Regions from separate parts of the Flavobacterium ginsengiterrae genome, predicted to be linked through region 1. Evidence: riboswitches for the same ligand, from Rfam matches in the RefSeq annotation. Region 1 holds a riboswitch; the other holds the start of a gene.

Region 1 (15,699 bases):
AAAGAGGCGAGAATGCCAATCGTGTTTTAACGCATTATCAAATCGTTCGTCAGCTTCAGTCGGTTGATTTGTATAAAGTAAAGAAAGGAACAGCAAATATTCATCTGCCTAAAAACTTCAATACACAGGATTTTGAAATTATTGGTTTTGTGCAGGATATGAATTCCGGAGCTATTTTAGGAGCAAAACGTGGTTAAGATTTTGTTTCATACAGATATGAAAAGAATACTTCGTCATATTGTCATTTCGACGTAAGGAGACCCGAGCGATAGCGAATAGGCGAAGCAAACCTCCAAAAGTAACTCCGCACAGAATGTTCGCCAATCTTTGTAGAGCTTCTCGCGGAGATTTCTCCTTACGTCGAAATGACATTACTTTGGCTGAATTTTCAATCTTCGAGAAATAATTTTTTCAAAATAAACCTATCTTTGACAGTCAGGATAACCAAACAAAAACAAATATGGAAAAAGCAAAACGTTTTCAGGTTTCGCTCAAAGTCATTTGGGGAAGTTCTATTGCACTTGCCATTATGGCTTCAATTCCCAAATTATTCGACGCCGATTCTACACCTGGAGACCTTATAATAAATTCTTCAATTACGCTCTTGTTTTCCCTTTTTATATGGTATTACAATATTTACAGCCTGCCAAAATTCTCTTCACAGAGAACCAATAAAAGCCTTTTTAACTGGAGACTTTTGCTGAGTGTTGTAATGGGTATTCTTTTGATGGTAATCCTGGTAATTGCCCATCAGGAGCTTTTTCAGGTTTCAAAAATGGATGCGCCGATTATGTTTGAACTTCGGGGTGTCTTGATCAATTTGATTGTTTATATGTTTCTTCATCTTCTTTTTCAGAATTACCAAACCCAGCAAATGGGAGTTGAACTGGAACGTACCAAAGCGTTAAATCTGGGTGCGCAATACGAATTACTGAAACAGCAGGTTAATCCGCATTTTTTGTTTAACAGCCTAAATACCCTTAAATCGATGGTGGATATGCAGGATCCGCAGAGTTCTGATTTTATCCTGAAATTGTCTGATTTTTATCGTTTTACGCTAGAAAGCCGAAAACTGGATTTAATTTCCCTAAAAGAAGAACTTCAGATTTTAGATTCGTATGTTTATTTGCTGAAAGCCCGCTTTGAAGACGGATTTGATGTTGTAAAAGAAATAGATTCTAAACAATACGATTGTGCAATTCCGCCTTTTTCACTTCAGTTATTGGTTGAAAACTGTATAAAACACAATGTTGTTTCGCTTGATAAACCTTTGCAGATAAAATTATATACCGAGAATGATTTTCTAGTTATCGAAAACCCAATTCAGCTTAAACGCGGTACCTTGTCTACCGGAGTTGGACTGAATAATATCAATCAGCGTTTTCAGCATTTGGTTCACAAAGAAATTGAAATTGATAAAACCGAAACCCTTTTTAAAGTTAAAATACCACTAATTTATGACTATCATAATAATTGAAGATGAAGTAAAGACGGCCAAAGCACTTGGCCAGCTTATTTTGAGTATTCGTCCGGATGCTCAGATTTTATCGTACATACAAAGTATTGACGGTGCTGTGAGTTATCTTTTAGAAAACGATCAGCCCGATTTGATTTTTATGGATATTCAGCTGGCAGACGGATTAAGTTTTGAAATCTTTAAAAACGTTGAGGTTTTATCTCCGGTTATTTTCTGCACTGCTTTTGATGATTATGCAATTGATGCTTTTAAATCAAACGGAATTGATTATGTACTGAAACCTTTTTCAAGAGAAAGCATTTCGCAGGCCATTAAAAAAGCGGGCGAGTTGAAAAACTTCTTCCAAAGAAATAAAAAAATGATGCCCGATTTTGATTATCTTCTGACCAGAACGGGAGAGAACAAAGGGAAAAGCAGTTTTTTGGTTTTCAAAAACAATAAATACCAGACTATTTTAACCGAAAATATTGCTTTTTTCTACATCAAAAATGAAACTCCTACGATTGTCACTTTTGATAAAACCGAATATCAAATCACACAATCTCTCGATGAGGTGCATAAATTATTATCGCCAATTCAGTTCTTTAGAACCAACAGACAATATCTGGTAAATTTCTCAGCCATACGAGAAGCTGAACATTATTTTTCAAGAAAATTAATCATCAAATTAACCATTCCAACCGAAGAAAAATTATTGGTAGGGAAGGAAAAGGCGACCGCTTTTTTGAGCTGGCTGGAGAATCGTTGATTGTATTTAACCGCAAAGAACGCTAAGTTTTTTTGAGCTGTAGTTTTTATAAAAATGCAAAGAACGCAAAGCTATATCAATAAGCTTTGCGTTCTTTTGAATATTCTTTTTGCACAGATCGTAAGAACAAAAAACTTTGTGTCCTTTGCGTAAATCCTTGTGTTCTTTGCGGTTAAATCAAACCCAACCGAAGAAAAATTATTGGTAGGGAAGGAAAAGGCGACCGCTTTTTTGAGCTGGCTTGAAAACCGTTAAATATATTTAACCGCAAAGCACGCAAAGATTTTTAAGTAAGATTTATATAAAACGCAAAGTTCGCAAAGCTATATTTAAACTTTGCGAACTTTGCGTATATACTTGTGAACTTTGCGGTTAACTTGAAGCCTGAAACTAAATTTTAGAAGGAGGCATTCCAAATTGCTTTTTAAACGCAAATGAAAAATGCGATAAATCTTCAAATCCCACTTCCAGATATACTTCAGATGGAGTTTTTCCTCTTTCTTTAATTTGATAATACGCTTCCTGTAGTCTTTTTTGTAACAGCCATCGACTTGGTGAATTATCGAATATACGTTGGAAATCTCTTTTAAAAGTTGCCAGACTTCTTCCCGTTAAATAGGCAAAGCGATCGAGCTGAACATTAAAATGGAAATTCTTTTTCATAAAAGCTTCCAGATCAATTTTTCCGGGTTCGCTGAAATCGAATAAAATATCTTTCAGCTCAGGATTACATTGCAGTAAGATGGTAATTGCTTCGTTTACTTTTAGGTTTTGAAGTTCTTTATTAATTAACTGGTCTTCGTTGATGTATGGAATCAGCGAATTCATAAAACTTTTAAGCAGGGAAGTTTCTTTTAACTGAAAAACCGTTTCAGTTTCAGGACTTTTTATCAGATTCGTTTTTTGATTGTACTGAATAGAATAATCCCGAAGGGCCTGCTGGCTTAAATAAATCGAAATAGACTGAAAAGCCACATTAGGATCGGGCTGTTTGATAAATTTAATAAGCTGGTTTCTTCTTATAAATCGGAAATCTCCAGGATTAAAAATATATTCTTTACTGCCGTTGTTCAAAGTCAGTATTCCCGAAATCTGAAAACTCAAAACATGTTCAGCAGCAAACTGCTCGCCCTCTCTGTTTTGGGAGTGATAACAGGAATAAGCAATAGGCGATGTTTTTTGAGTTGATTTTGAAGTATCCATATCACAAATTTATAAAAAATCAAACAGCACCTTGCGATAGAAGATGCTGTTTAAATTGTATAGAAAAATTTTTACGCAGATTTCAATGATTAAACATTGAATTTTGTCATTGAAATTGCCAGTGCTTTTTATTTCTTGCTAGTATACCATTTTCCTTGTCCGGAATCATAAAAACTTCCGGAATCTTCATGATCTGTAGATAAACTTACATTCATCCATTTTTCCATTTCCTCGGTTCTGGCTTCGTCGGCATTTTTTAAAATTGTGATGGCTTCGCTTCCTAAAACAAGATGCATTGGCGGATTAGGATGAGAAACCAAATCAACCATAACTTTTGCAGCTTTTTCAGGATCACCAACCGGAACAAAATTGCCGCCTTTAAAAAAATCACTACGCTGTTTGACCATTTCATAACCTTCAATTTCTTCTGCATAAGTCATGGAAGCGCCTGCCCAATCGGTACGGAATCCGCCTGGTTCTACGCTGGTAACAAAAATACCAAGCGGTGCAACTTCTTTGGCCAAAGCTTCGGTAAAACCGCCTAAACCAAATTTAGCCGCCTGATACATCGTTAAACCAGGATTTCCAACACGTCCGCCAACAGAACTAATTTGTAAAATACGTCCTGATTTTTGTTTTCTCATAATTGGAAGTACGGCACGCGTAACCTCAATTGGTGCAAATAAATTAGTTTCTAACTGACTGCGGACTTGTTCCTGTGTGTACGCTTCTGCAGCGCCAATGATTCCGAATCCTGCATTGTTTACCAATACATCAATACGGCCAAAATGCGTTACAGCTTTATTAACTGCGTCATGAATCTGATCATAATTATTTACATCTAATGCTAAAGGCAGAATTTGATCGTTATATTTTTCTTTTAAATCAGCTAACTGATTAATGTCTCGCGCAGTTGCAGCAACTTTGTCACCGATGTTTAATACTGCTTCGGTAAGATTACGACCTAATCCGCGAGAGCTTCCTGTGATAAACCATATTTTATTCATTGTAATTGTGTTTTAAATTCTTTACAAATTTACGTCGGGAGAAAGCTTTGTTAGTTTGTTGAAAAGCTCAAGTTAGTTTGTTTTGAAGTTCAAAGTAATAGAGGATTTGGTTTACTAATAACAGAATCTCGCAAAGACGCAGAGACGCTAAGTTTAATTTTCTTTGCATCTTCGCGCCTTCGCGAGATTTAAAAAAAGAAGAAGCTTAATTTTCTTCAGAAACATTAATAGTATAAGATGCTGTATATAATCTTCTAAACATAGCATAAGTTACACTTACCATCACAAAAGCAATAATTGCATCGATAGTTGCCGGGAAACCTAATACAACTAATTTTGAAAAGAAGGCGAAAATAATGTCGAAAAATACTCCCGCAAATACCCATTCTTTTAATCGTAATAATTTGTTTGGAATTAAAAGCGTAATAACTCCCGAAATTTTCATAACTCCCAAGATGTAAATAAAATGTGCAGGATAACCCAAAAGCTGTGTAATTTCCCAAACCAGTTTGTTGGTTGTTAATTCAAAAAAACCGCTGGCACCAAACCATAAAGAAGTTAAAATAATTCCTGTCCAATAAATAATTTTTGTTGTTTTTGCATTCATGATTTTAAATTTTAAGTTGTTAAACAGGACAAAATTGCGTCAACAGCGATCGATTTCATATCACAAATTAGGTGAAACGGACAAAACGATTTCTGAAACAGACAATCCAAAAGTTCATCTGATTTTATAACTTTACCAAACCGAATTACTTTTATTTTGATGATGGAAGCCAAAGCCATTTTGCAAGAACATATTGCCAAAACCGTCTCGCTCACACAAGATGAGTTTGATTACTTTTATTCCCACTTTAAACCATTGTCTTTTAAAAAAGGACAAACGATTATAAGTACGGGAGATAAAGTAAACTGTGAGTATTTTGTAATTTCCGGCTGTTTAAAAACTTTCTTTATTAATGATGAAATCAAAATGTATATCCTTCAGTTTGCCATGCCAACCTGGTGGGCTTCTGATTATAATGCGCTTTACAACCAGACTCCAGCTTCTATAAATGTCGATTGTATAACAGATGCTGAGGTTTTATGCCTTTCGAATGAAGACCGCGAAAAACTCTGCGCTGAATTTCATCAGATAGAACATTTCTTCCGTTGGAGAACCAATAAAGGATATATCGCGACTCAAAAACGTCTGTTGTCATTTATGAATAATAATGTCAAAACACGTTACGAAGAACTTTTGGCATTATATCCACAATTGTACAATCTCGTTCCAAAGCATTTAATTGCAGCTTATCTGGGCGTTTCCAGAGAAACCTTAAGCCGGCTTCATAATTCTTGATTTGTCTCATTTCGGACAAAGGAAGAAAATGAGAAATAAACTTAGCCGCTTAGCCTCTTAGTAACTTAGAAGCTAAAAAAAAAACAGTGATCTACATCACGTAACCAATCTTTATAACCGCCGTTCCTTTGTATTGTACTTTTAAATACAATAAAAATGGAAACAATAAATTATACTATCGTAAGCTCACAAAGCAGAATCGATTGGACCGGAAGAAAAGTAACCGGTGCACACAATGGTACAATTGGTATCAAAAATGGTAATTTCATCTTAAACGGTGGAAAAATAAAAGGTGGAAATGTTGTTATCGATACAACTTCTATAAAAATTCTGGATGTGACAGATCCGGCAACGAATACTCAATTTGCAGGACATCTTGCATCTGATGATTTTTTCTCTATCGAAAAATTTCCAACTGCATCTTTTGAAGTTTTAAACGTAAAAGAGCTTCCAAATGGTAATTTTCATCTTGAAGGAAACTTAACCATTAAAGACATCACGCATCCTGCAGGATTTGAAGTGTCGCTTCAAAATCATTCAAATGGTATTTCACTTGCAGGGAAATTAATTATCGATCGTACCAAATACGACATTAAATTTCGTTCTGGAAATTTCTTCAAAGATTTGGGAGACACTTTAATCTACAACGACTTTGAACTTGATTTTAATATCAATGCCGAAGCTGTTTTTTCAGGACAATCTCAAAACTAAAAATCATGCCTTATGTAAAGCTCGAATTGACTCGTGAGGGCGTTACCCGCGAGCAAAAACAGAAACTAATAAGCGGTATTACCGATTTAATTACCGAAGTATTAAACAAAGACCCGCATTTAACCCATGTAGTAATTCAGGAAATTGAATTAGACGACTGGGGGTACGCAGGAGAACAAGTATCAGTATTAAGAGAAAAAGGCATAACAGCCGATAAAAAATAAACATCATGAAAAAACAAACTATAATCGTTACCGGAGCAGCATCTGGTATAGGAAAAGGAATTGCTAAATATTTTTTAGACAGAGGCGATAATGTAGTCATCAATTCACTAACAGAAAGTGCATTAGAAAAAACGTTCAACGAATTTGGAGCAGGAAGCAATCTTGCAAAATTTGCCGGAGATGTAAGCGATAAAAACACAGGCGAACAACTGGTAAAAATTGCTTTAGAGAAATTTGGTTCGGTCGATGTATTAATTAATAATGCAGGAATTTTTGCCAGTAAACCTTTTTTAGAAGTCGATGAAGCGTATTTAGACAGCTTTTTAAAAACCAATCTAAAAGGAACTTATTTTACTACACAATCTGTAATACCGCAAATGCTTAAACAACAAGGCGGAGTAGTAATAAACATAGGAACACCATTAGTGAATCATGGTTTGGGCGGATGGCCCGCAACAGCGCCAATTGCCAGTAAAGGAGCAATACATGCATTGACCATTCAGTTAGCAGCCGAATTTGGTAAAAAAAATATCCGTGTTAATACTGTTGCTCCCGGAGTAATTCGTACACCAATGCACGGCGATAACGCAGATCAAAGTGCCGGTTTGCATTTATTAAACAGAGTAGGAGAGATTGATGATGTTGCCGAAATGGTTTACACAGTTGCCAAAAGCAATTTTATTACAGGCACTATTATCAATGTTGATGGCGGAAAAGGCGCCGGACACAATTTAAATTAAATGAAAACTATTTTATTAACTGCTTTTATGCTTTGGACTTTCCAGAGCATAAAAGCTCAAAATACAGAAAAAATGGAAAATCAAATAGAAATTCAGAAGATTACCGATGTAATAGAAAACTATTATTTTAAAGGTATTTATGAAGGAGATGAACTATTGCTTGGAAAAGCTTTTCAACCGGGAACACTGCTTTTTGGAGATATAAAAGGCGAGCCTTATTTTAAAACCGTTGATTTATATTTAAACGGCATAAAAAACAGACAAAGTCCTAAAGATTCCGGTAAACCTTTTAAAGGTGAAATTCTGCATATAAGTGTTGTAAATTCTATAGCTGTGGCAGAATTAAATGTTAAAATGTACGACTTTAATTATCGGGATTTTTTATCTTTCCATAAGATAAACGGACAATGGCTTATTGTCAATAAAATGCTGACAGATACAAGCAGATAATTTAAAATTTTAAGCAATGTGGTACAATACAAAAGCTAAAGAATTATTAGGAATCGATTATCCAATTCTGCAGGGACCTTTTGGAGGAAATCTATCTACAGTTAAACTGACAGCAGCGGTTTCTAATGCTGGCGGATTAGGCGGATACGGAGCTTATACCAATAGTCCGCAGGAAATATACGAAATAGACAAACAGATAAAAGCGGCCACCAATAAGCCGTATAATATTAACCTTTGGGTGTCTGATCATGATATTCCCGAAGGAGGTTTAATCGATGAACAGTTTGAGAAAACAAAAGCTCTTTATAAACCCTATTATGATGAAGCCGGAATTCCATTACCTGAAAAACCGGTACCTTTTCAATCCCGATTTGAAAATCAGTTAGAAGTTATTTTAGACATTCGGCCAAAAGTTTTCAGTTTTATGTTTGGCGTGCCTTCAGACGATGTTCTGGAAAAATGCCGTCAATTAGGGATTGTAACCGTAGGCGCTGCCACGACTCTCGACGAAGCTGTTTTTCTGGACAGCAAAGGAGTAGATATGATTATTGCTTCGGGTTTTGAAGCAGGCGGTCACAGACCTTCATTTTTAAAAGATGCAGAATCATCTGTAACCGGAACTTTTGTTTTATTACAGTTAATGCGCGAGAAAATTAAAACGCCTATTATTGCCGCAGGAGGAATTGCAGACGGAAAAGGAATTGCCGCCGCCTTAACTTTAGGCGCAAGTGCAGCGCAGATAGGAACGGCTTTTTTAGCTACAGATGAATCAAACGCTTTACCTGTTCATAGAGAAATGCTGTTTTCTGATGCAGCAAAATACACAACACTTTCACGTGCTTATACCGGAAGACTCGGACGTGGAATAACAAGCCGTCTTGCAAAAGATATTATAGGGAAAGAATCCAGTATTTTGCCTTTTCCGCTTCAGACTACTTTTATTGCACCGCTTAGAAAAGCCGCAATCGAACAGCAAAAATGGGATATGATTTTATTTTGGGGCGGGCAGATTTCTCCTATTTTAAAACACACTAAAGCTTCTGCCTTAATGAATGCTTTAATTGAAGAAACAACAGCTTATTTTGAAGCGTTGAAATCGTAAATATATTTCGCTTCTCAGAAGCTCTTTTTTCTTAATCATTAATAAATTTCTATAAAATATTAAGCCCTTCCAGGGCTTCTTTAATTTTGTTATGTCGCTTCTCTGAAGCTCTTTTTCTTAAATCATTAATAAATTTCTATAAATATTAAGCCCTTCCAGGGCTTCTTTAATTTTGTTATGTCGCTTCTCTGAAGCTCTTTTTTCTTAAATCATTAATAAATTTCTATAAATATTAAGCCCTTCCAGGGCTTTGTAAATTTACTCCAAAGGAGTTAAATATTGGTAATTCTATAGATGTTTAATCTGCAAATTTACTCCGGAGGAGTTAAATATCTATAGAAATAGAGAATTGATATCAGAAAATAAGCCCCAGCGGGGCGGCACATTTTTATTACAATACACCCATTTCAAAATATAAATGGGTTTTGTTATATATATATCAATTACCATATTTGTTGAACTAAACGAATGAATTTTCATTATAAAACACTCGGTTTGTCAAATTTATGATTTTTATTAATTTGTTTAAAAACTGCTGTTTATGATGTTTTAAATAACCTTTTATCAAAAAAATAAAAAAAAGTTATTTTATACTTGACTAATTCGGTAGAATTAATATATATTTGTATCGCAGAAAATTTATATAATGATACTTATCCAGAAAGACTGAGGGAATAGGCCCTGTGAAGTCTTAGCAACCTGTTGCCGAATAAGGTGCTAAATCCTTCCGTTTTTGCGGACAGATAAGAAAGATTTTTTCAGAAAATCTGTTTAAGATCATCCATATTAAAATGTATTAAAATGAAAACAGAATCGACTTTATACGCAGGATACGAACTTTTGAATTTAATTTTCGAACAAAATAGTCTGGCCGTTTTCCGAATGCGAAAGCATTAATTCTCTCTTAGATTTCCTTTTTTAATACCATATACTAATGGCTTTTGGTCATTGGTCCGAAATTCTTTTGTCTAATCTAAAAACTAAAAATAACATGAAAAAAATACTATTGGGGCTTGTTGTACTTCTTGGAGTTGTTCAAACTCAGGCTCAGGAAAATAATTTACAATTAAAAGGAACTGTTACAGATACTGTGGCGCAATATGTTTATCTGCAAAAATTCCACAATAAAATGTTTACCACTATTGATTCGGTAAAAGTAAAAGACGGAAATTTCAGTTTTAAGACAAAAGTAAAAACGCCAGAGTTATACGGACTAAGCGTTAATAAAGATAGTTCACCGTTATATATTTTTCTTGAAAAAGACCCAATTACAGTAAAACTAAGTCCAAAGAAGTATTATACAGCTTCTGTAGTCGAAGGTTCTGCTTCTCAGGATTTGTTTGAAACGTACAAAAAATCGAAAGATGTAGAAATCAGCAAATTCATTACAGAAAACCCAAAATCGATTGTTTCTGCTTATGTATTATACAGAAACTGGTCTTACAGACTGTCTCCGGAACAAATCACACAAAATATTGCTTTGCTTGATAAAAGTCTTCAAAGTACCACTTATGTAAAAGAATTAAAAGAACTGGCTGTCGTATTAGATGGTTTAGCGGTTGGTAAAAAAGCTCCAGATTTCACGGCCAATGATCCTCAGGGAAAGCCAGTTCGTTTTTACGATAATCTAAAAGGTTACACATTAGTTGATTTTTGGGCTTCTTGGTGCGGACCGTGTCGTAGAGAAAACCCAAATATTGTAGCCGCCTATAAAGAATTTCATGATAAAGGATTCAATATAATTGCAATTTCATTAGACAAAAAGAAAGAAAACTGGATTAAAGGCATTCAGGATGATAATTTAACATGGACACACGTTTCTGATTTGCTTTTTTGGAATAGTGCTGTTGCCAAATTATACGGTGTAAGAGCTATTCCTGGGAATTATTTAGTGGATTCAAAAGGAATAATCGTTGCTAAAAACCTTCACGGAGAAGAATTGCAAAATACACTAAAAACGCTTTTAGAGAATAAAATTTAAGAAAGAAAAAATACACAATCTTGTCATCCTGATGTAAGGACGAAAATTTCTCCTTTGTCGAAAGGACAAGATTGAATAATACAATTAGTTAATTTAAAATGATAAAGGAAATGAATGCTATTGAGCCAACAACAAAACCAACAGAATCTGAGTGTTATTTTTCTAAATTTAGAGAAAATACAGTAGGAATTGATCATACTTTCGAATCGGTTTACGGAGAACAAAATCTGGTATATGCAGACTGGGTTGCCAGCGGAAGATTATATCACCCGATAGAGGATATTATGCTCAATAAAATTGGTCCAATGATTGCCAATACGCATTCGCTTTCAAGTCAAACAGGAAAAACTTCTACGTATGCTTATCAGCATGCGAGAGATATTATTAAAAAGTCGGTTAATGCCAATGAATCGGATGTTTTGGTAACAACCGGAAGCGGCATGACGGCTGCTTTATCAAAATTGCAGCGTATTATGGCATTGCGAACAAAATCAGATCTTGACAAACCTGTAGTTTTTATCACGCACATGGAACATCATTCTAATCAGGTTTCGTGGTATGAAACAAATGCTGAGGTTGTGATTCTGCCTCCGGATGAAAACAATTTAGTCGATCCAAAAGTTCTTTCTCACGTAATTAAAAAATATGCAGACCGAAGCATAAAGATTGGCTCTTTTACCGCTTGTTCTAATGTTACGGGAATTATCACACCTTATCATGAACTGGCAAAAATTATGCATCAAAACGACGGGCTTTGTTTTGTTGATTTTGCTGCGTCGGCGCCGTATGTTAAAATCGATATGCATCCCAAAAATCCCGAAGAACAATTAGATGCAATTTTCTTTTCGCCTCATAAATTTTTGGGCGGACCGGGAACCTGCGGTATTTTGGTTTTTAATGAAAAATTATACCAGTCTGATTTTCCTGATAATCCGGGCGGAGGAAATGTAAAATGGACTAATCCGCTTGGGAAATACTGTTACAGCGATGTAATAGAAGTAAGGGAAGACGGTGGAACTCCGGGATTTCTGCAGGTTATTAGAACAGCTTTGGCTTTGGAATTAAAAGAGCAGATGGGAGTAGAGAATATCAAAAACAGAGAAAAAGAACTACTTGATCTTTGTTTTTCAAGACTTCAAAAAATACAGGGATTATCAATTTTAGGAGATTTAATAACAGAGCGTATAGGCTGCGTTTCTTTTGTAATTGAAGATATTCATTATAATTTGATCGTAAGACTTTTAAATGATCGTTTTGGGATTCAGGTTCGTGGCGGCTGGTCTTGTGCGAGTACATATGCACATTATCTTTTTAATATCAATGAAAAGAAATCGGCAGAAATTACTAATGAATTATTACAGCGAAATCAAGCCAATAAACCGGGCTGGGTTCGTTTGTCTCTGCATCCTATTATGAGTAACGAAGAACTTTTTTATATCTGCGATGCGATTGAGAAAATAGCTTTAAACTATAAAAAGTGGAAGAAAGATTATATTTATAATCCGGTTTCTAATGAATTTGAAAATCCTGAAATTAAAGATAGTATTGCAAATGAAGTAAATGATTGGTTTAAGTTGTCTTCAGGAATTAATAATGCAAATCAATACATATGAAAACAATTCCAAGACGAATCGTAACAGGTTTACGAAACGGCAAATCAATTATCGAAAAAGACGAAATTGTTAGGAATGTATCTGAACATTTTCCCGGTTTGATCATTTCAGATATTTGGTCAACAGACACTACTCCTACAGGTTTTGAAGAAAAAATAATCGAAAACACAGCTTTTCCAAATACACCAAAAAATGGAAGTTATTTTCGTTATGTGCAGATTCCGCCTGATAAAGATTTAGGAATAGAAACACCTAAAGGTCAGCCTCATCCGCTAATGCATCAAACTAATACTTTAGATTACATCGTCATTTTGTCAGGAGAGATTTATTTGATTTTGGATCAAGAAGAAACGCTTTTACAAGCTGGCGATATTGTAATTCAAAGAGGCACAAATCATGCATGGAGTAATAAATCAGATTCGCCTTGTATACAATTGGCGATTTTAATTGATGCCAAAAAAGAAGAATAATTTTAGATAAATCGATATAGTAATCTACTATTTTGATAGGTTAATAAAAGTTTTGTGTTTTTTACATAAAAATTAAAATTATCTGTTTAAATTTGCAACCGCAATGAGAAACAAGAACCAGAATTTGAATTATTATTATAGCTGCAGTATGATGTGCTGTGTTACTGCTATGAAATTCAATGATCTGGCTTATATATAAATAAATACGATTTATTTCAAAAAGCCTTTCATGAAGATTTGAAAGGCTTTTTTGTTTTTAAACTTGAATTTGAACAAATGATTGAATTAAAAAATGTTACCAAAACTTTTCACCAGAAAGACAGAATTGTTTCTGCTTTGTCTGATGTTTCGCTAAAAGTACCTGTTGGGAAAATTTTTGGCGTAATTGGAACTTCGGGAGCAGGAAAAAGTACACTGATTCGATGTGTAAACCTTTTGGAAAGACCAACATCCGGAGAAATTATTGTAGACGGTAAAGCTCTGTTAAAGCTTTCAAATGCAGAATTAGCAATTGAAAGAAGACAGATTGGAATGATTTTTCAGCATTTTAACCTGCTTTCGTCACGAAATGTATTTCAAAATGTGGCTTTTCCGCTTGAATTGACAGGAACTCCAAAAAGCGAAATCAAAACACGTGTTTTAGAATTATTAAAATTGGTTGGTTTAGCAGAAAAAGCATACGATTATCCGGCGAGTCTTTCGGGTGGACAAAAACAAAGAGTAGCCATTGCAAGAACTTTGGCTAATAATCCAAAAGTTTTGTTGTGTGATGAAGCTACAAGCGCGCTCGATCCTGCAACAACGCGTTCGATTTTAAATTTACTGAAAGACATTAACCGTCGATTAAATATTACGGTTTTATTGATTACACACCAAATGGAAGTTGTAAAATCAATTTGTGATGAAGTAGCGGTAATCAGCCACGGAAAATTAATCGAGCAGGGAAGTGTAGGAGAGATTTTTGCCGATCCAAAACATGAACTGACAAAAGAATTTATTTCGTCGTCTCTGCATTTGGAAATTCCGAGCGTTTATGAAGAAAAGTTACAAAAAGAAGATAACGGAAGCTTAAATCCGTTATTAAAGCTGGAAATGACCGGAAAATCAGTTAATGAGCCTGTTATTTCAGAAGTTTCAAGACTATTCGATACCAACTTTAAAATCGTAAGCGCACAAATGGATCAGGCCGGTGAAGTTAATTTTGGTGTTATGTTGATTGAATTATCAGGAAAACGCGAGAATTATGATGCGGCGATTCAATATTTTATTTCAAAACATATTAAAACAGAAATTATAGGTTATGTCTGATACATTTATAGATTTATTGTTAAAAGGAACTTGGGAAACCATTGTCATGACTTTTGTATCGGGCTTTTTTGGTTTCGCAATCGGACTTCCAACAGGAGTTTTGCTTTTCCTTACCCGAAAAAATCAAATACTGGAACAGCCGGTTTTAAACAAAACATTATCGGTTTTGGTAAACATTTTTCGTTCTATTCCGTTCATCATTTTGATCGTTTGGATGATTCCGTTTACACGAGCAATTGTTGGAACTTCGATTGGAGTAAGTGCTGCTTTAGTTCCGTTAAGTATTGGCGCGGCACCGTTTATTGCCCGTTTGGTTGAAAACAGTTTATTAAGTCTTCCTTCGGGATTAATTGAAGCGGCAAGAGCCTTAGGTGCAACACCTTTCCAGATTGTATATAAAGTTTTACTTCCGGAAGCTTTGCCTTCTTTAATAAACGCAGCATCGATTACTTTGATTACACTTGTAGGTTATTCTGCAATGGGCGGTGCCGTTGGAGCAGGTGGTTTAGGTCAGGTTGGTTATCAATATGGATATATTGGTTATGATGCTGTAATTATGAATTCAGTTTTGATTTTATTAGTCATTCTGGTATTTCTAATTCAGTTTGCCGGAGATGCTTTATCGAAACGATTTGATCATAGATAGAATTTAGTTAATTGTTGATGCGGATGATTTTTTATTAAAATATAGATTAAAATAAATAGAATGTTATGAAAATAAATTTTTTGAAAACGGCTGGAGTTTTGGCTTTGGCGCTTGTTTTATCAAATTGCGGAAAGAGCAAAAATAATGATCCTCATTTCATAAAAGTGGGTGTGGCTTCGGGACCAGAATTAAAAGTTGCAGAAGCAGCAAAAAAAGTTGCCAAAGAAAAATTTGGATTAGAAGTTGAACTGGTTTCTTTTAACGATTATGTGATTCCAAATGAAGCTTTAAGCCAAGGCGATATCGATGCGAATGCTTTTCAGCATAAACCGTATTTGGATGAACAGTCTAAACAGCGTGGTTACAAATTAGCTATTATTGGTAATACATTTGTTTACCCAATTGCAGGATATTCTAAAAAAATCAAATCGCTTGCTGAACTGCAAAATCAAAGTACAATCATTATTCCAAATGACCCAACAAACGGTGGGCGTTCGTTATTGCTTTTGCAGAAAAACGGTTTATTAAAACTAAAAGAAAATGTGGGTTTATTACCTAAAGTAACAGATATAGTAAGTAATCCTAAAAACCTAAAAATATTAGAATTAGAAGCGCCTCAATTACCTCGTGCATTAGATGATGCAAATGTTTCTATAGCTATTATTAACAATACTTTT
Region 2 (15,699 bases), on a different contig from region 1:
CATTTAAGATGGTACGCAAAGCTTCTGGCCCTCTACGGCTTGGAATTTTGATTACTTTATCAGCAAAACGTCCTTGTCCGTTCCCTAATCTTCCTCCGCCCAATAAAACCTGTAAAGCCGGAGCTACTAGTTTTCCTGAGTTGATAGACATTCCCTGAAATCCGATTGCAGACATATTATGTTGTCCGCACGCATTCATACAGCCCGAAATTTTGATTTCGATTTCGCGGTTGTTTAAATACTGAGGATATTCTGCACTTAAAACTCTTTCTAACTCTTCTGCAATACCGGTACTACTTGCAATCCCCAAGTTGCAAGTATCAGTACCCGGACATGCCGTAATATCTCCAACTGAATTATATCCTAAATGAACAAAGTCAAGTTTGGCTAATTCTTGATAAAAGAAAGGAAGATTTTCCTCTTTTACGTGACGTATTACAATATTTTGACGCAATGAAAAACGCAATTCGTTTGCTGCGTAATTTTTAATTAAATCTGCTAATAATCTGGCTTTATCCGTATAAAAATCTCCTAATAAAACTTTGATTCCGATAGCATAATATCCTGCTTGTTTTTGTGCAATTACATTCGATTTTTTCCAAGCTTCATAAGCTTTTGTATCTTCGATTGTAACTTGTGGCACTTCTAAAACTGGTTCTGCAATTGGTCCATCAAAAGCAGTTGTGTCGATTTCGTATGTTTCAAAAGCGATTGCTTTTTTCTCTTTTTCAACTAAATCAAGGAAAACATCTCTTCCCATTTCTTTGATTAAGAATTTCATACGCGCTTTCATTCTCTTTGCACGTTCACCGTATCTATCGAAAATACGGATGATTCCTTCTGCTGTTGGAATGATTTCGTTAACTGGTACAAATTCAGAAAGTAATTCTGCATGCGCTGGCTGAGATCCTAAACCTCCGCCGAACATGATTTTAAATCCTTTTTGTCCGCCTTTGATTTTTGGAATGAACCCTAAATCGTGTAAATAGCTCAAAGCAGTATCTTCATCTGAAGAAGAGAACGAAATTTTGAATTTACGTCCCATTTCCTGACAGATCGGGTTTCTTAACAGATATTGAAAAAGTCCGTGTGCGTAAGGTGAAACATCAAATGGCTCGTTTACATCTACTCCTGCTAATTCGCTTCCTGTAATATTTCTAACCGTATTACCGCAAGCTTCACGCAAAGTAATATCGTCTTTAGCCAATTCTGACCAAAGTTCAGGTGTTCTGTCTAGACTCACGTAGTGAATCTGAATATCCTGACGCGTTGTAATATGCAAACGTCCTGTAGAATATTTATCTGAAACTTCCGTAATTCTTCTCAATTGCTCGCTGGTAACTTTTCCATAAGGCAATTTGATACGAATCATCTGAACACCTTCCTGACGCTGACCGTAGATTCCACGCGCTAAACGAAGACTACGAAAACGCTCATCATCAATTTTTCCTCCACGGAATAAGTGAATCTTTTTTTCTAATTCGATAATCTCCTTCTGAACTATCGGGTTTTCTATTTCTGTTCTAAAACTTTCCATTTCCTTGTTAGTTTGTAGTTTATGGTTAATTGTTTATGGTTGCTGTTGAGAGAAAACTATCAACTACAAACCAAAAACCATCAACTATTTAATGAATCCTACTCCTGCTGTTGTGTTTGTCGCTGTATCGATCAAGATAAAAGCTCCGTTTGATTTGTTTTCATTATAAGAATCAAAATACAATGGCTTGCTTAATTTGATTGTTACTTCTCCAATTTCGTTGATCGCTAATTGTGAAGCTTCTGTTGTTCCAGAATAATCTGTTGCAATTGTATTTTTGATGCTTTCTACTTTTGCTAAAACTCTGTTGGTGTTGTGCTGAACCAAATATTTTGTTCCTGCAACCAGTTTTTTACTGTCCATCCAGCAAATTGTTGTTGTAATATCTTTTTCAATTTTTGGAAGTTCAGATGATTTTACAATCATATCGCCTCTTGTCACATTGATATCATTTTCTAATTCGATTGTAATTGAAGATCCCGCTGTAGCTTCGTCAAATGATTTATCGAAAAAGTGAATTTTTGAAACTTTTGATTCTGTTAAAGAAGGAAGAACTGTTACGGCATCTCCAACTTTAATTGAATTTCCGTATAATTTTCCTGCGTATCCTCTAAAATCATGGTATTCTTCTGTTTTCGGACGAATAACGGTCTGAACCGGGAAACGTGCTTTTCCTGCTTCGTAAACATCATGAGAATGCAATCCTTCTAAATGTTCTAAAACTGTTTGACCTTCGTACCAAGGCATATTTTCCGATTTATCCACAACGTTTCCGCCGTTGATTGCACTTAACGGAATATAGCTTACATTTTGTTCTTTGAAAGTACTTTTTGCATTTAATGCCTCAAAATCAGTTTTGATTTTATTAAAAACTTCTTCTGAGTAATCAACTAAATCCATTTTATTGATGGCAACAATTACTTCCTTTACTCTCAATAAATTATTAATGAAAAAGTGACGGTAAGTTTGCTCAATAACTCCTTTTCTGGCATCGATCAAAATGATAGAAACCTGAGAAGTTGAAGCTCCTGTAACCATGTTTCTCGTATATTCTACGTGACCCGGAGTATCGGCAATAATGTAACTTTTCTTTGCTGTCGAAAAATAAATGTGTGCAACGTCAATCGTAATTCCCTGCTCTCTTTCTGCCACCAATCCGTCTGTTGCAAGCGAAAAGTCAAGATAATCGTATCCTTTTTGTTTACTGCTTTTCTCGATTGCTTCGATTTTATCTGTTGTCAATGATTTTGTATCGTACAATAATCTTCCGATTAAAGTACTTTTTCCGTCATCTACACTTCCTGCTGTTGCTATTTTTAAAACGTCCATTCTGTAATATTTTGTTTCAGGTTTCAAGTTTGAGGTTTCATGTTTTCTCGAAACTTATAATCTGTATGTTTTTGTTTTTTTGATTTTTACTTTTAAAATTTCGTTCCGAATTGCATTCATAATTCACAATTCATAACTCATAATTATTAAAAATACCCTTGTTGTTTTCTTTTCTCCATTGCAGCTTCAGAACGTTTGTCATCGATTCTGGCTCCTCTTTCAGAAATGGTTGATGATCTAATTTCACCCACAACTTCTTCGATTGTTGCTGCGTAAGATTCAACAGCGGCTGTACAACTCATATCTCCAACGGTTCTGAAGCGAACAATTCTTTCTTCGATTTGTTCGTCTTCTTCTTGGTACACAAAAGGAGAATGCGACCAGATTAAACCGTCTCTCAAAAAAACTTTTCTTTTATGTGAAAAATAGATGGAAGGAATCTCGATTTGTTCTTTTTCGATATAACTCCAAACATCTAATTCTGTCCAGTTTGAAATTGGGAAAACACGCACGTTTTGTCCATTTTCAATTTTTCCATTCAAAATATCAAACAACTCAGGTCTTTGATTTTTCTCATCCCATTGTCCGAAATCATCACGAACAGAGAAAATACGTTCTTTAGCTCTTGCTTTTTCTTCATCACGACGCGCACCACCAATACAAGCATCAAACTTAAATTCTTCAATTGCATCTAAAAGTGTTGTTGTCTGTAAGCTGTTTCTACTAGAATATTTTCCAGTTTCTTCAACCACTTTTCCTTCATCAATAGCATCCTGAACATTACGAACGATTAACTCTAAACCTAATTCTTCTACCAATTTATCTCTGAAAGCAATTGTTTCAGGAAAATTATGTCCCGTATCTACGTGCAATAGAGGAAACGGAATTTTAGCAGGAAAAAATGCTTTTTGCGCTAAACGCACCAATGTAATAGAATCTTTTCCTCCTGAGAAAAGTAAAACCGGTTTGTCAAACTGTGAAATTACTTCTCTGAAAATGTATATCGCTTCACTCTCTAAAGCGTTTGTTTTTAATACTGAACTCATTATTGTTGTTATTTTTTTGTTTCAAGTTTGAGGTTGTTTGAATCTCAGACTCGTTATTCTTTATTCTATAATCTATTTTCTATTCTCTCTGCCGGTTTACTCTTTTTTTGCACCATGTAAACCGCATTCTTTATGGCTTGATTCCCACCACCATCTTCCAGCTCTGATATCTTCTCCTGGGAAAATTGCTCTCGTACAAGGCGCGCATCCAATACTTACGAAACCTTGTTTATGTAAAGCATTCTGCGGAACATTATTTTCAGAAAGATACGTTTCAACTTCTTCTAAAGTCCATTTTAATAATGGATTGAATTTGATGATTTCGAAACCTCCATCGTATTCAAATAAATTCAAATCGCTTCTGTTTTCTGATTGTTCGGCTCTTAAACCTGTAATCCAAACTGAATTTCCTGCTAAAGCTTTTCGTAACGGAACTACTTTTCGAATAAAACAGCACTCTTTTCTGTTTTCAACTGAATCGTAAAAACTGTTTGGTCCTTTTGTCTGAAGCAGATTTTCTACTGATGCTGCTTCTGGAAAATAAACTTCAATTGGTCTTTTGTATTTTTTTAATGTCTTATGAAAAACATCATACGTTTCCTGAAATAATCTTCCTGTATCTAAAGTAAATACCGTAATATCGGTATTACTTTTAGCAATAAAATCAGTAATTACCTGATCTTCCTGACCGAAAGAAGTCGAAAAAATTACTTTTCCCGGAAATTCGTTTGCTAAAAAAACTAAGGTTTCGTCAAGCGAAAAGTCTTTTGTTTTTTCTAATAATTCTTGTACAATACTCGCACTCATAATCTCTTCCTTTCTAAAATTATTTTTTAAAATAATTTAGATAATGTTTTTAAACTCAATACTATAATTAGAATTCCAACTGCTATCATCATTGGCTTTCTTTTAATTCTATTTACTAAAAATGCTGCAATTGGTGCTGCGATTACGCCTCCGGCAATCAATCCAATGATAACTTGCCAACCATGAATTCCACCAAAAAGCATGAAAGTGATTCCACTTGCAAATGAAATCGCGAACTCAGCAGCATTAACAGATCCAATCGTATATTTCGGATTTCTTCCTCTTCCTAACAAAGTTGAAGTTACAATCGGCCCCCAGCCTCCGCCTCCAACTGAATCCATAAAACCTCCAAAAACAGCTAAAACACCTAATTTTTTAGTTTTCTTTTTTTCAACGTTTTTCTTCAACGCTTTTTTGATGATAATTGCTGCCAAAACAATCATGTAAACAGCTATAAATGGCTTAATTACATCTCCATTAATAACATCAGACAATAAATAAGCTCCAGTAATTGAACCCAAAACTCCTGGAATCAACAAATGCCTTACCAATTTTTTATTGATGTTTCCAAAACGATGATGCGAAAGCGCCGAAGCTCCTGTTGTAAACATTTCTGAAACGTGAACTGCTGTACTGCTTACTACTGGTGGCACTCCGTAAGCCAACAAAAACGAGGTTGAAGTCGCTCCATACCCCATTCCTAATGCTCCGTCTACCAATTGAGCAAAAACTCCGATCAAAAAGAACGCTAAAAGATTTTCATCAAATCCCTGAACAAAACCATTCCACGAAAATTCAGCGTGATGGTTATAAATTAATGTAGCTACCAAACCTAACAACAAAACCACAGGTATTACGACCCATAAATTTTCCTTTAACAAAGCATTAGACTTTACCGCAGTGTTGTTTAACTTAAGTTCATTTTCCATATTTTAAGAATTTGTTTTTGTTCTTAAAAATCCATTACCCTATCGGCTTAGTAGATTACTTTGCAAATGTACTACATATTTCGAAATATCAAAACAATATATTTACTTTTTTGCATTAGCTATTACCTTATAAACCAACACAGAAGATATTTAAAGAACGATTAGTAAATTAATTTAACAAATTATGCACTGCTCCTTAAAATCTTAACAGCGCAACCTTATTTTGTGATTTGTAAAAATAAACATTTAATCTCTACCAAATCTATAGGATAATTATAAAAATGTTATTATTTTAGCGCCAAATTTTTTTTATGGATTTTCAGATTGGTCTTGTCATTGCAGGTTTAGTAGTGGGTTTTATTGTTGGGTTAACTGGTGTAGGAGGCGGTTCTTTAATGACGCCTATTTTATTATACTTTAATATTCCGCCAACAACAGCCGTTGGAACAGATTTACTTTACGCCGCATTTACTAAAGCCGGAGGAATTTTTGTTCACAATAAAAAAGGTAATATCAATTGGAAAATCACAGGATGGCTTACTTTAGGAAGTGTTCCTGCCGCTTTGATAACTTTATGGATACTGCATAGCATCAAAACAGATATCGAAACTATAAATCGTGTTATCAAACAAAGTTTAGGCTGGGCATTATTATTTACCTCTGTTGCTATTATTTTCAAACAGAAATTAATGAAGTTTTCACAGAAACATGCCGGAGATAAATTTCACAGTGAAAGTACGACTCAAAATATGCTGACAATTGGGATTGGAGTTTTATTAGGAGCAACCGTAACTTTGACTTCAATTGGTGCCGGAGCTTTAGGAACAGTAACTTTATTTTTCCTTTATCCTTTATTACCAACTCCTAAATTAGTAGGAACAGAAATCGCACATGCCGTTCCATTAACTTTGGTTGCGGGAATTGGTCACGCATCTATGGGAAATTTAGATTTGGGATTATTAGGACAATTATTAATGGGATCACTCCCAGGAATCTACATGGGAAGTATGTTAAGCGGAAAAGTTCCGGATCAGTTTCTTAGAAATGCCATTGCAGTAATGCTTTTTCTTGCTGGATATAAATTGATATTTTAGGTTCAAGTTAACCATATAAGTCAGGTAAGTTCATTTAACATACTTTCGGCATACAATTAGACGCACTGCTCTGCGTCTCTACAAAATAAACTTATATAACTTATATGGTTTAAAGATTAAAAAGCGATATCTGCCAGAGAATTACTTTCTAATATTTTAAGGGTATTATCCCGAACTTCTGTCATTAAACGTCTTGCAGCACAGGTAGTTTCATCATCACAATCATCGCATTTTTCGTAGAAATTATGACTGGCACAAGGTAAAAGCGCAATTGGTCCTTCAAGAATTCTATAGACTTTGGCCATACTAATGTCTTTTGGATCCTTGATTAAATAATAACCACCGCCTTTTCCTTTTTTGGCTCCAAGAAAACCGGAATTTCTTAAAAGCAATAAAATACTTTCTAAAAATTTAATCGAAATATGTTCACTTTTGGCAATTTCGGCAATTTGAACTGGTTCGTTATTTTCGCGTCTTGCTAAATAAGTCAAAGCTTTAATTCCGTATTTTGTTTTCTTTGAAAGCACGTACTATATTTTAGATTTTAGAATGTTGATTTTAGATTTGACCAAATTATCAACCATCCAAATTTTATTAGAAAACAAAAATAGGTTTTTTAAATGACTTATACTCTACTTAATCTATCTTATTTAAAAAATGACTGGTAATCAAAATAAAAAACGATTTTCAATAGTATTACTTACTATCAAAAATCGTTTTTATATAAGTCTGAGTTCAATCTAAAATCTGAACTCTAAAATCAAAATTATTCAAGCGCTTGCTTTAAATCTGCAATTACGTCTGCTACGGTTTCTAAACCTACAGAAACACGAACCAAACCTTGCGTGATTCCAACCGCTAATTGATCTTCTTCAGATAATTTGCTATGTGTTGTTGATGCCGGATGCGTTACAATCGTTTTAACATCACCAATATTTGCCGAAAGTGAACATAGCTTAATTTTGTTCAGGAATTTTCTTCCCGCTTCCAGTCCGCCTTTAATTTCGATCGCAATAATGTTACCGCCTAAAAGCATTTGTTTTTTGGCAATTTCATATTTTGGATGTGATTTCAAGAATGGATATTTCACACTGTTTACATTCGGATAGCTCTCTAAAAATTCAGCTACTTTTAATGCATTTTCGCAATGTTTCTCTACACGAACCGATAAAGTTTCTAAACTTTTTGACAAAACCCAAGCATTAAATGGCGACATTGCCGGCCCTGTATTCCTTGAAAACAAATATATTTTACGAATTAATTCTGCATCTCCAACTGCAACTCCTCCTAAAACACGACCTTGACCGTCTATTAGTTTTGTTGCAGAATGAACCACAATATGCGCACCATATTTAATTGGCTGTTGAATATACGGCGTTGCAAAACAGTTATCAATGATTAAAATCAAATTGTGTTTTTTTGCAATTTGCCCCAATAATTCTAAATCAATTACATCTACACCTGGATTTGTAGGCGTTTCAGCATAAAGAATTTTAGTGTTTGGTTTAATGAAACTCTCAATTGTTTCCGGCTTATTGATATCAAAATACGAAGTTTCAATTTTCCATTTTGGAAAATATGTCATGAACAATGCATGAGTAGAACCAAAAACGCTTCCTGCAGAAACGATATGATCTCCTGATTCTAACAAAGCTGCAAAAGTCGAGTAGATTGCCGCCATTCCGGTTGCAAAAGCATAACCTGCCTCAGCACCTTCCATTGCACAAACTTTATCTACAAATTCTGTTGTGTTTGGATTACTGAATCGAGAGTAAATATTACGAACTTTTTCTTCTGTAAAAGAAGCTCTCATATCCTCAGCATCTTCAAATATAAAACTTGATGATAAGTACAAAGGAGTTGAATGTTCCTGAAATTGTGTTTTTTCTAAATTTGTTCTAATGGCTTGTGTTTCAAAACCAAATTCTTCTGTATTCATTGTGTTGTTTTGTTTTTTGTTTCAGGTTTCAAGTTTCAGGTTGTTTACTGAACTTGAAACTCAAAATCTTTAGAGAAATTCTCTAATTGACTAATTTTCTAATTTTACAAAGCTTCGTTATTTAAAACTACTTTGTATTTTATTGTTGCTGTAGGCTCAACTGTTTTCGCCACTGAACAGTATTTCTCAAAAGAAAGCTGTGCTGCTTTTTTAGCTTTTTCTGGATTGATTTCTCCTTCTAAATAGAAAACCACATCGATTTCTTTAAAAGGTTTCGCTTCTTCTATTTGAACTCTTGTTCCTTCAACCTCAGCATTAAAAGAAGTAATTTCCTGACGCTGTTTCTTCAAAATAGAAATCATATCGATAGCACTGCATCCTGCAACGCCCATTAACACTAATTCCATTGGACTTGCACCTAAATCGCTTCCGCCAAATTCAGCTCTGCTGTCAACGTCAACTATATGTCCGCGCTCATTTTTTACTTTGAAATGAAAAGCGTCATTTACTCTGTTTAAGGTTACTTTCATTGTGTTGTTATTTTTTTGTTTTGTTGTTTTAATTGAATTTCTCGCTGTTTTGTCATTTCGACGAAGGAGAAATCTCCACGACGATATTCCGCACACATTGGAAATTCTTTGTAGAGTTTCTTGCGGAGATTTCTCCTTCGTCGAAATGACAAACTGTGGCGAAAACTATGCAAAAAATCTAAAATCTACATTCTAAAATCTAAAATTACCCTTTATCAGATAATCTTAAAATATCTCCAAAAACGCCTCTCGCTGTAACAGCAGAACCTGCACCGGCTCCTTGAATAACGATTGGACGATCTCCGTAAGATTCTGTGTAAATTTCGAAGAATGAATCAGAACCTTTTAATCCGCCCAAAGCGGTATCTGATGGAACTGAAACTAATTTTACTTCTAAATTTCCTTTATCATTTTGCAAATCACCAGACAATTCACCAATGTATCTTAACACGTGATTTGGCTGTTGTTCTGCTTTTATTTTAGCGTAAATTGGGTCAAATTCTTTTAATTTCGTCAAGAAATCAGCAGCGCTTCCTTCACGTAAATGCTCAGGAATCAGGTTTTGAATTGAAATTTCTTCAAACTCATTCTGTAAATCTAATTCTCTTGCCAAAATCAATAATTTTCTACCAACATCGTTTCCGCATAAATCCTCACGCGGATCTGGTTCTGTATATCCGTTGTCAATTGCTTCTTGTAGAATTTCGCTGAATGGAGCATCTTTTGCAGAAAAATTATTGAATAAATAACTCAATGTTCCTGAGAAAACTCCTTTTATTTTCGTGATATTTTCACCAGAAAGATGCAGTAATTTTATGGTATCAATTAACGGTAATCCTGCACCAACATTGGTTTCGTATAAATAATTCTTTTGATTTTCTGCCAATGCTTTTCTCAATTCTTTGTAAAAACCGTAGCTTAATGTATTGGCAACTTTATTTGAAGAAATCAAATCGAAACTGCTTTCTACAAGCGGAATATAATTTTCAACGAAAGATGCGCTTGCTGTGTTATCTACCGCAATTAAGTTCTCTAAATGATATTCGTTTGCATAAGCAATAATGTCATTCAAAGTATAAGCTTCACCTTTGGTTTCAATGTCATTTTTCCAGTTTGAAGTTACGCCATTTTTATTTAAAAGCAGTTTTTTAGAATTGGCAATTGCAAAAACATTCAGTTTAACATCTTTACGTTTTTCAATCGATGAAGCCGATTCCAGAATTTGATTAATCAAAGTTCCACCTACTAATCCGTGGCCAAAAATGGCGATGTTGATTTTTTTAGAAACTCCAAAAATCTCTCCGTGAATTACGTTCAAGGCTTTGTTTAGTTCTTCTTTTTTAACAACTAAACTCACGTTTTTACCAGTAACAGTGTTGTTGAATAAAATAGGAACAATTTTGTTTTTAATTAAAGCTGTGTAAGGTTTGTGGAAAGTACTTAAATCCTGACCAATGATTGAAATTACAGATACGTTATCGGTTACTGTAATCTGGTTTACATCTTTAGAATAAAAGTCATTTTCGAATTCTTTTTCTAATTCGACCATTGCCAGAGTTGCTTTGTCTTTTGCCACAACAAGTCCAATTCCTCTTTCTGAAGAACCCTGCGAAATAATGCTTACGCTGATGTTGTGATCGCCCATAACTTTAAAGATTCGGGCATCGACTCCGGCTTTTCCAAGTAATCCGCGTCCTTCAAGATTTACCAAAGACACGTTTTCTAAAACAGAAAGTGTTTTAATTCCCTCTTTTTGAGAATTTGAAGTAATTAATGTTCCGTGGTTTTCGTGATTGAATGTATTTAAAATACGAAGCGGAATGTTCTTTTCTAATAACGGAATAATGGTTTTTGCATGAAGAATTGTTGCTCCAAAATTAGCCAGCTCATTTGCTTCATTAAACGACAGAAACTCGATTTTTTTAGCATCAGCTACTAAATCCGGATTTGCTGTATAAATTCCGTCAACGTGCGTAAAGTTTTGTAATTCTTCGGCATCTAAATAATTCGCAATTAACGAAGCTGTGTAGTTACTTCCGTTTCTTCCTAAAGTAGTTGTGTCGTTGTTGTTGTTTGAACCAATGAAACCTGTTACAATATTTACCGTTTCGCCGTTATGCAATTTGAAATAATTAATTACGTTTTTCTTAGAAAGCTGTTCTAAAGGCTGTGCATCACCAAATTTAGAATCTGTTTTTAATAATTCTCTTGTATCAACAAAATTGGCAGGTATTCCTTTTTCAACTAAAATAGAAGTCAATAATTTAGCCGAAAGCAATTCTCCTTTTGATAAAATCTGATCTTTAATTTTACTGCTGTAATCTCCAATTAAGCTTACACCTTCAAAAAGTTTATCAAGAATATTAAATTCTTCTGATAAATCTACCTGCGGATAATCTGATGTTTGGTATGCTTTAAAACTTTCTAAAAGAGGTTTGTAGTTTCCGTTTTTTGCAGCAATTCTTAGAATATCTTCTAATTCATCTGTTGCATTACCGCGGGCAGAAACTACTACGGCAATTTTCTCGCCTTGATTTACTTTATCTGAAATGATCGAAACTACTTTGTTAAGTCCTTCTCCGTTTGATAATGATTTACCTCCAAATTTTAATACTTTCATTTTATTTTGCTATTGTTTCTGCCTTAAAAATATCGGCAAGTAAATGATCTAATTGTTTGTACTCGATTAAAAAAGCGTCATGTCCGTGAACCGAATCTATTTCGCTGTAAAAAACATTGTTTTTAAATTTCTTTAATTCATTGTAGGTTTCCAGATTTTCTTTTGGCGTAAAAAATAAGTCTGAATTTATAGCTACAATATGAATTGAAGCATCTGATTTGGATATTAACGTTTCGAAATCCTCACTATTTCTCGTAATATCTATGGTTTTCAGCAATTGGTTCATCAATTTGTACGATGATAATTGGTAGCGTTTTTGAAGTTTTTTACCGTGATGCGCCAGCCAGCTTTCAATATTAAAAATTAAAAGATCCTGATTGATTGTTCTTTGAAATTTTTCTTTGAATGATTCCGGCGAACGATAACACAACATGGCATGAATTCTGGCATCTTCAATTGGTTTTGAAGAATTATTCAGGATTTGTTCCTGCAAGTAACAATTGGCAATCATCCAGTCAGTCGATTTCCAATCGGTTGCAATAGGAATTAAATGTTCTGTAATATTTGGCTCCAAAGCCAGGATTTCCCACGCAACGCCTCCGCCAACAGAACCGCCAATAATAGCAAATACCTGATTGATATTTAATGTTTTTAAACCTTCAATAAAAATTTTAGCAATATCTCTGGTTGTAAAATCCTGATAATTTTCGATTATAAAAGAATCTGTTCCGTTTCCTGGAACATTAAATGCCAAAACAGTAAATCTATTTGTATCGATGGTTTTACCGTCTCCAATTAAATCACTCCACCAGCCGTTCTCGCCGGTTACCTGTGCATTTCCTGTTAAAGCGTGATTTACCAGAACGATTGGTGCTGCATGCAGAGGCTGGCCTGCAAGTGTAAAACTTAAAGGCAATGATGAATATTGTGCACCACTCTCAGTGATGAAATTATGAATTATAATGGGACTTGGTATATTTTCCAATTTCAAATCTTTTTATTTTTGATTTGTATGTGGAAATATTAGAAAGAAAGTCTAGAGTGAAACTAGAAAAATTCTTGTTGTTATCTTTCCACGTTTGGGTGTGGTAGAATGCAGCACCTTCTTCGAATTAACGAAGGGTTGCTAAGGATTCACAGGGTCTAATCCCTCCTCCTTTCTTTATAACATTTTCAATACGTTTTTGAACTTAACGGTGCAAATTAACTACTAATTTCTTAAACTAACAAATTTTATCGAAACTGATTGCTCAATTTCTTAGATATAATTCAATCAGAAACTATTGTACGCACAAAATTACCGAATGTTATATCCAGTAATATCATGCAGGTTTTACCCTAATTTTTGTGTGCTTTTCAATTTAGATGAAAAGGGTTTCATTTTCTTTAGAATACATCAAAAATAATAATGAATTTGGTGTTTTTTTCTCCGCTTTTTTTCCTGTTTCAGTTATTCCGAAACTTGGGTGGATTAACTCATTTGTTGGCGGCGGATTGTTTCTTTCTATTTTGTTTCTGAATAGTTTTTTTCTTAAGTATGTAATTGCACTCATGATATTTAAGTTTAAGTTAGTTTATTTTTAAATCTTTATATTTTCTTTAATTCTTTGTTATAGCAGCCAAAAGGAATAAAAAAACCCTTTTGGATTTTTAATACCAAAAGGGTCTAAGTTTTTATAGAACTTATATATACTTTTAGTATCAACAGACGCATACACAAATACGTGCGACATTGAACATTTTGTTCATCTGTAGGGACTTATTCATTTGCGATTTGACTGTTATTTGAAAAAATTTCTGCATTTATTCTTTTTGTAAGCTTTTTTAGACTTGATTATGATCTAAAAGCATTTAATAATTTTAACAATTATCTGTCTGTTTTTAACAGACCTTACTTGTCTTACAAATTTGCGAATATTTTTTCAATATTCCAATTTACAAAAGCTTATTTTTTCTAAAAAAACGTTAAAAAACAGCTTTTTACCGCTAAAAAACATCTTACAAATTTACTTTTTGAATTAAAGAAAGTCAAATCTTACAAAAAAATATCTAACTTTCTGTTTCAATCTATCAAAGAACTAACTAATATTGAGATCCACTTAGAGCCAGACTGCCTCTTTATTTTTTATTTTTTCAGCAACTTTTAAAATATCTGTAATTAAACCTCTTGAAATTGCTTGTTTGCACGGAGATGCACTTTGAAGCACAATTGGAGTACCGGCATAAGATTGTGTGTAAATTTCAAAAATAGAATCTGATCCTTTTAACTGGCCTATCGCAGAAGTTACAGGTTCTGAAACTAATTTTACTTCTAAAGTATTTTTTTCGACATTAAATTCTCCAATATATCGTAAAACATGATTTTCTTTTTGGGCAATCTTAGCAATTTTAAACGCTTTATCGATCGCGTCTTTATTTAGTATGCCATTTTTCTCTAAGTGTTCTTCTTGTATCAGAGCATTTATTTTAATATCTGAAAACTCAAATTCTTTCCCTATTTCTCTTGTCAGGATTAAAAGCTTTCTGGCAGTATCATTTCCCGACAGATCTTCTTTAAATGTTGATTTCATCAGTCCTAAAAGACTCGCATCTTTTAAAATGGATGAAAAAGAATTGTCTTCGGCAGAAAAACGATTAAAGACATAGCTTAGATTATCTGAAAATACGCCTCTTATTTTTGTGATTTTTTCGCCGGAATAGTATAAATCTCTTAAAGTTTGCAAAACAGGAATTCCTGTATCGACTGAGGTTTCATATAGAAACTCTTTGTCGTATTTTTTAAGATTTTCTCTCAGCTGTTTATACAAATCGATTGGAAGTGTATTAGCTTTTTTATTTACGGCTACGATATTAAATCCGTTTTCGATTAGTGTATTATAATGTCTAACCAATTCATCACTGGCCGTTGCATCGACTGCAATTAGATTTTCAAACTCGTTTTCTTTGGCAAATTCAACAATATCCTCAACTCTAAAAGGAACTGCCAATTCTCTAAAATTAGTTTCCCAGGAATAACCAACTCCTTCTTTTTCAAAAAAAGCTACTGTAGAATTGGTAATTATTGGAAAATGAAAATCAACATTTTTGCTTTGCAGAAAAAATTCCTGACTTTCGATGATTTGATTAATCAAGGTGCTTCCTATATTTCCTATTCCAAACAGGATAATATTTATTTTAAGCTTTGACATAATTTTAATTTTTAAAATATATCTATGTTATTGAAACCATATAAGTAATTTAAGTTCATTTAATTCATAAAACATGCACTGCAGAGCGCCTCAACTAAAATGGACTTATAGTACTTATATGGTTTATTTTTTATCTCTAGTGCTTTTTCATAAAAAATCACCTCTAGCAGAACTCAAACCGCTAAAGGCAATTTTTCAAACAAAAAACAAAAAAACCTAATTTTTATTGATGCTGTACTGCGATTGGGTTACGCTTTCAAAAACCGCTTGTAAATCAGCAATTAAATCTTCAACATCTTCTATTCCAACAGAAAGTCGGATTAAATCTTTTGAAACTCCTGTAGACAATTGATCATCTTCAGACAATTGCTGGTGAGTTGTGCTTGCCGGGTGAATAATCAGCGATTTGGTATCGCCTATATTGGCTAAGAGAGAGAACAACTTTGTTTCGTCTACTACTTTTTTAGCAGCATCAAAACCTCCTTTTAATCCAAATGTAATAATACCGCTTTGGCCTTCTGGAAGATATTCTTTTGCTAAATCATAATATTTATTGTTTTTTAGACCCGGATAATTTACCCAGACTACCTCATCTTGTTTTTCTAGCCATTCAGCCAGAACCAAAGCATTTTCGCTGTGTTTTTTAATTCGGATTGGAAGTGTTTCTAATCCCTGAATAA

Evidence for each region. A riboswitch is a leader RNA that binds a small molecule or an ion and turns the genes downstream of it on or off. The one in region 1 is predicted to bind S-adenosylmethionine.
Region 2: another riboswitch for S-adenosylmethionine. It lies ahead of ABD859_RS07895 (alpha/beta fold hydrolase); the one in region 1 lies ahead of ABD859_RS23880 (redoxin domain-containing protein).

Annotation. Positions count from the first base shown of each region.
Region 1 covers NZ_BAABDU010000011.1:311,642-327,340, forward strand. The annotation lists gene ABD859_RS23820 (DUF1223 domain-containing protein) at 1-197, shown strand, start outside; gene ABD859_RS23825 (sensor histidine kinase) at 461-1,477, shown strand; gene ABD859_RS23830 (LytR/AlgR family response regulator transcription factor) at 1,458-2,225, shown strand; gene ABD859_RS23835 (helix-turn-helix domain-containing protein) at 2,616-3,428, opposite strand; gene ABD859_RS23840 (oxidoreductase) at 3,557-4,435, opposite strand; gene ABD859_RS23845 (DoxX family protein) at 4,641-5,042, opposite strand; gene ABD859_RS23850 (Crp/Fnr family transcriptional regulator) at 5,202-5,777, shown strand; gene ABD859_RS23855 (YceI family protein) at 5,934-6,488, shown strand; gene ABD859_RS23860 (tautomerase family protein) at 6,494-6,712, shown strand; gene ABD859_RS23865 (SDR family NAD(P)-dependent oxidoreductase) at 6,718-7,452, shown strand; gene ABD859_RS23870 (nuclear transport factor 2 family protein) at 7,453-7,902, shown strand; gene ABD859_RS23875 (NAD(P)H-dependent flavin oxidoreductase) at 7,919-9,004, shown strand; SAM riboswitch class I at 9,655-9,754, shown strand; gene ABD859_RS23880 (redoxin domain-containing protein) at 9,996-10,985, shown strand; gene ABD859_RS23885 (aminotransferase class V-fold PLP-dependent enzyme) at 11,084-12,598, shown strand; gene ABD859_RS23890 (cupin domain-containing protein) at 12,595-13,068, shown strand; gene metN (methionine ABC transporter ATP-binding protein MetN) at 13,345-14,376, shown strand; gene metI (methionine ABC transporter permease MetI) at 14,369-15,022, shown strand; gene metQ (methionine ABC transporter substrate-binding lipoprotein MetQ) at 15,088-15,699, shown strand, end outside.
Region 2 covers NZ_BAABDU010000003.1:1,152,795-1,168,493, reverse strand. The annotation lists gene ABD859_RS07945 (HEPN domain-containing protein) at 1-1,537, opposite strand, end outside; gene ABD859_RS07940 (sulfate adenylyltransferase subunit 1) at 1,622-2,866, opposite strand; gene cysD (sulfate adenylyltransferase subunit CysD) at 3,013-3,912, opposite strand; gene ABD859_RS07930 (phosphoadenylyl-sulfate reductase) at 4,009-4,719, opposite strand; gene ABD859_RS07925 (TSUP family transporter) at 4,746-5,648, opposite strand; gene ABD859_RS07920 (sulfite exporter TauE/SafE family protein) at 5,960-6,742, shown strand; gene ABD859_RS07915 (RrF2 family transcriptional regulator) at 6,859-7,269, opposite strand; gene ABD859_RS07910 (trans-sulfuration enzyme family protein) at 7,509-8,681, opposite strand; gene ABD859_RS07905 (OsmC family protein) at 8,786-9,211, opposite strand; gene thrA (bifunctional aspartate kinase/homoserine dehydrogenase I) at 9,417-11,831, opposite strand; gene ABD859_RS07895 (alpha/beta fold hydrolase) at 11,833-12,816, opposite strand; SAM riboswitch class I at 12,894-13,002, opposite strand; gene ABD859_RS07890 (hypothetical protein) at 13,193-13,384, opposite strand; gene ABD859_RS07885 (homoserine dehydrogenase family protein) at 13,931-15,019, opposite strand; gene ABD859_RS07880 (O-acetylhomoserine aminocarboxypropyltransferase/cysteine synthase family protein) at 15,236-15,699, opposite strand, start outside.